2 regions of the Mesorhizobium sp. WSM1343 genome follow, and region 1 is predicted to be linked to the other one. Evidence: riboswitches for the same ligand, from Rfam matches in the RefSeq annotation. Region 1 holds a riboswitch; the other holds the start of a gene.

Region 1 (2,391 bases):
CGGCGATGCCGGCCTCGATCGCCGTCGCATTGACGTTGAAGGGGCCGCGCACGCGGTTGATGGCGTCGACAATGTGCATCGGCCCGTACATCCAGCCGATCCGCGCCCCGCCAAGGCCGATCTTGGAGAAGGTCCGGGTCATCACCACGTTCTCTGCGCTGCCGACCAGTTCGATGCCGGCCTCATAGTCGTTGCGGCGAACATATTCGGCATAGGCCGCGTCGAGCACCAGAAGCACGTGCCTGGGCAGACCGGCATGCAGCCGGCGCACCTCCTGGAACGGCACATAGGTGCCGGTCGGATTGTTGGGATTGGCGAGGAACACGATCTTGGTACGCGGCGTGACGGCGGCCAGGATGGCGTCGATATCGGCGCGCTCGTCTGTTTCCTTGATCGTCACCGGAACGGCGCCCGCCGACTGGATGTAGATCTTGTAGACCATGAAGGCGTGCTCGGTGATGACGGCCTCGTCGCCGGGCGCCAGATAGGTCTGCGCCAGCAGGCCGAGGATCTCGTCGGAGCCGTTGGAGCAGATGATGTTCTGCGGGTTGAGGCCATGCACCTCGGCGATCGCTTCGCGCAGCCGCCTGGCGGTGCCGTCGGGATAGACGTCAAGCTTTCCGGCAATCTCGCGCGCGGCTTCGATCGCCTTCGGCGAGGGCCCGAGCGGGTTCTCGTTGGAGGACAGCTTGTGGACCTTGGCGACGCCGGCAGGCGCCGTGCTCTTGCCCGGCACATAGGCGTCTATGTCCATGATGCCCGCGCGCGGGGTTGGACGTGCCTGGTCCGGTGTCTGGCTCATGTCGCAAAATCCGTCGAGAACGCTTCCTGAGGGAAGCCGCAGCGGAAATACAAGCCGTGGCCTGCAATGTCGAGAGGCGACAGCCTCCCGCCCAAGGCAGGCCGTTGACGCCGGCGCGCCACAGCCCTAGAAGGGGAGTGAACTTCCGTGGTGATTTGGCCGGTCGGCTTGCAGCCACGTTAAACAACTTGCTAAAGGGCCGTTTGCATCCTGTAACCGGCTTTGCGACCGCAATGCCGGTTTTTTGTTGTCCGCGCCGGCCGGACACCCGTATCGGCATCGACTTTCGACGAGCGCGATGCGTGGGCTCAAAGTGTGAGATGGATGTCATGGCCGTTCTGCGTGCCCGCAAAACCAACAACGAGGTCGACCAACCGTCGAGCCCGGTTTTGCGTTTTGGATCCGACAAGCCGCTCAAGCTGGACGCCGGCACGCTGCTGTCACCGTTCCAGATCGCCTACCAGACCTATGGCACGCTGAACGATGCCCGCTCCAACGCCATCCTCGTCTGCCATGCGCTGACCGGAGACCAGCACGTCGCCAGCACCAATCCGGTGACCGGCAAGCCTGGCTGGTGGGAAGTGCTGATCGGCCCCGGCAAGATCATCGACACCAATCGTTTCTTCGTCATCTGCTCCAACGTCATCGGCGGTTGCCTTGGCTCCACCGGCCCGGCCTCGACCAATCCCGCCACCGGCAAGCCCTATGGGCTTGACCTGCCGATCATCACCATCCGCGACATGGTGCGGGCACAGCAGATGCTGATCGACCATTTCGGCATCGAGAAACTATTCTGCGTGCTGGGCGGCTCGATGGGCGGCATGCAGGTGCTGGAATGGGCGTCGAGCTATCCGGAGCGCGTCTTCTCGGCACTGCCGATCGCCACCGGCGCGCGCCATTCCTCGCAGAACATCGCCTTTCATGAGGTTGGCCGGCAGGCTGTCATGGCCGATCCGGACTGGCATGGCGGCAAATATTTCGAGCACGGCAAACGCCCGGAAAAGGGCCTGGCGGTAGCGCGCATGGCCGCCCACATCACTTACCTGTCGGAAGCCGCCCTGCACCGCAAGTTCGGCCGCAATCTGCAGGATCGCGAAGCGCTGACCTTCGGCTTCGACGCCGACTTCCAGATCGAAAGCTATCTTCGGCACCAGGGCATGACCTTCGTCGATCGCTTCGACGCCAATTCCTACCTCTACATGACGCGGTCGATGGACTATTTCGACCTCGCCGCAGACCATGGCGGCCGGTTGGCCGATGCCTTCGCCGGCACGAAAACCCGCTTCTGCCTAGTGTCGTTCACTTCGGATTGGCTGTTCCCGACCGAGGAGAGCCGCTCGATCGTGCATGCGCTCAACGCCGCCGGCGCATCGGTATCCTTCGTCGAGATCGAGACCGACCGAGGCCACGACGCATTCCTGCTCGACGAGCCGGAACTGTTTGCCGCGATAAACGGCTTCATCGGCTCGGCGGCCCGGGCGAGAGGGCTGAGCGCATGATCTCGAAAAATTGCAGGCTTTTCCGATCGGGATCACGCGCCAGGCGGGAGGCGAAGCCATGAGCGTCAATCGCGACCAGCGCGTCGACCT
Region 2 (2,391 bases), 1.7 Mb from region 1:
GCGCGCCTCGTCGCTGAGATTTTTGTGCGTCGTAGTCGCCGGGTGGGTGATCAGGCTCTTGGCGTCACCGAGATTGTTGGAGATCAGGACGATGTCGAGCGCGTTCTGCAAGGCGAAGGCCGCCTGCTTGCCGCCCTTGACGTCCAGGCAGATCAGCGTCGAGCCGCCCGACATCTGCTTCTTGACGATGTCGGCCTGCGGATGGTCGGCGCGGCCGGGATAGATGACGCGCGCGATTTCCGGCCGTTCGGCCAGAAAATCGGCGATCCGGCCGGCACTTTCCGTCTGCTGGCGTACGCGCAGCGGCAGCGTTTCCAGGCCCTTCAGCAGCGTCCAGGCGTTGAAAGGCGAAAGGCTTGGGCCGGTATGGCGGAAATAGTCGTGCAGGCTCTCGTCGATCCACTTCTTGTCCGACAGGATGACGCCGCCGAGGCAGCGCCCCTGGCCGTCTATGTGCTTGGTCGCCGAATAGACGACGATATGGGCGCCGAGCTGCAAGGGCTTCTGCTGCAGGGGCGTGGCGAAGACATTGTCGACGATCAGCCTGGCGCCGATCGAATTGGCAAGCGAAGCGACAGCGGCGATATCGACCACTTCCAGCGTCGGATTGGTCGGGCTTTCCAGGAAGAACAGCTTGGTGTTCGGCTTGACCGCCTTTTCCCAGTTGGCGATGTCGGTGCCGTCGACCAGCGTCGCCTCGATGCCGTATCTCGGCGCCAGCGTCTCGACCACCCAGCGGCAGGAGCCGAACAGCGCACGCGCCGCCACGATATGGTCGCCGGCCTTGGCGCTGCACAGAAGGGCGGCCGTCACCGCGGCCATGCCCGACGCGGTGGCGCGCGCGTCTTCCGCACCTTCCAGCGCGCACATGCGCTTCTCGAACATGTCGACGGTCGGATTGGCGTAGCGCGAATAGATGAAACCCGGCTCTTCGCCCTTGAAACGGGCTTCGGCGGCTTGCGCCGTTTCGTAGACATAGCCTTGGGTGAGATAGATCGCTTCTGACGTTTCGCCGAAACCGGAACGCAGCGTTCCGCTGTGCACGAGTGCCGTCTGAGGCTTCCAGTTGCGCTTCTTGGTGCTCATCGCTTTTCTTCCAGACACAAAAAAACCGGCCGCGAAAGTCGCAACCGGTCCATACGGCCTTGCGGCCCGACGGTCCTTTAGCGACTTGTTTAACGTGGCTGCAAGCCGACCGGCCAAATCACCACGGGATAACGACCCTTTAGACCCGCACCGCGCTTGCGTCAATTGCCGGCTTCATTAAGAGGTTTGTACCAAGCAGGAGTGGAGCCTTGCGGCAGACAGGCATTCTTCCCGACCAGGACATATCGGCGCTGTTCCAGTCCGGCGCGCTGAAGTCGGCGCGTGCGCTCGACACCGACCAGATCCAGCCGGCCAGCCTCGATCTCAGGCTCGGCGACAAGGCCTGGCGGGTGCGCGCCTCCTTCCTGCCCGGCCCCAATCACAAGGTCTCGGAAAAGCTCGACCGGCTGCAACTGCACGAGATCAATCTGGCCGAGGGCGCGGTGCTGGAGACCGGCTGCGTCTACATCGTGCCCCTGCTTGAAAGCCTGGCGCTGCCGGCGGACATTTCAGCCTCGGCCAATCCGAAGAGTTCGACCGGGCGGCTCGACATCTTCACCCGCGTCATGACCGATCGCGGCCACGAGTTCGACAAGATCGCCGCCGGCTATCATGGCCCGCTCTTTCTGGAAGTCAGCCCGCGCACCTTCCCGATCGTCGTCCGCACCGGGTCGCGCCTGTCGCAGATCCGTTTCCGCACCGGCAATGCGCTGCTCTCCGAAGCCGAGTTGCACGACCTGCATCGCACGCAGATGCTGGTCGCCACCGAGCCGCCGAACATTTCCGGCGGCGGCATCGCGCTGTCGATCGACCTCAACGGCGATCAAAGCGGCTTGGTCGGCTATCGCGGCAAGCATCACACCGGCCTCGTCGATGTCGACAAGCGCGCGGCCCAGGAAGTCGTCGACTTCTGGGAACCGATCCACAAGAGCGGCGCCGGCGAACTGGTGCTCGACCCCGATGAATTCTACATCCTCGTCAGCCAGGAGGCGGTGCATGTGCCGCCGCTCTACGCCGCCGAGATGACGCCCTTCGATCCGCTGGTCGGCGAATTCCGCGTCCATTATGCCGGCTTCTTCGATCCGGGCTTCGGCCATTCCGCATCCGGCGGCACCGGCAGCCGGGCGGTGCTGGAAGTGCGCAGCCATGAAGTGCCGTTCATCCTCGACCACGGCCAGATCGTCGGCCGGCTGGTCTACGAGCATATGCTGAAGCGGCCGCAGGCGCTCTACGGCACCGATCTCGGCTCCAACTACCAGGCGCAGGGCCTAAAGCTGTCCAAGCATTTCCGCGCCGCGCGCTGAC

What was found. A riboswitch is a leader RNA that binds a small molecule or an ion and turns the genes downstream of it on or off. The one in region 1 is predicted to bind S-adenosylmethionine.
Region 2: linked by a shared signal. The riboswitch ahead of AC0NIL_RS30255 (O-succinylhomoserine sulfhydrylase) and the one ahead of metX (homoserine O-acetyltransferase MetX) in region 1 are both predicted to bind S-adenosylmethionine.

The regions. Positions count from the first base shown of each region.
Region 1 is NZ_CM148370.1:1,659,555-1,661,945, reverse strand. It holds gene hisC (histidinol-phosphate transaminase) at 1-802, opposite strand, end outside; SAM riboswitch at 940-1,017, shown strand; gene metX (homoserine O-acetyltransferase MetX) at 1,132-2,301, shown strand; gene metW (methionine biosynthesis protein MetW) at 2,360-2,391, shown strand, end outside.
Region 2 is NZ_CM148370.1:6,234,852-6,237,242, reverse strand. It holds gene AC0NIL_RS30255 (O-succinylhomoserine sulfhydrylase) at 1-1,086, opposite strand, end outside; SAM riboswitch at 1,144-1,221, opposite strand; gene AC0NIL_RS30250 (2'-deoxycytidine 5'-triphosphate deaminase) at 1,296-2,390, shown strand.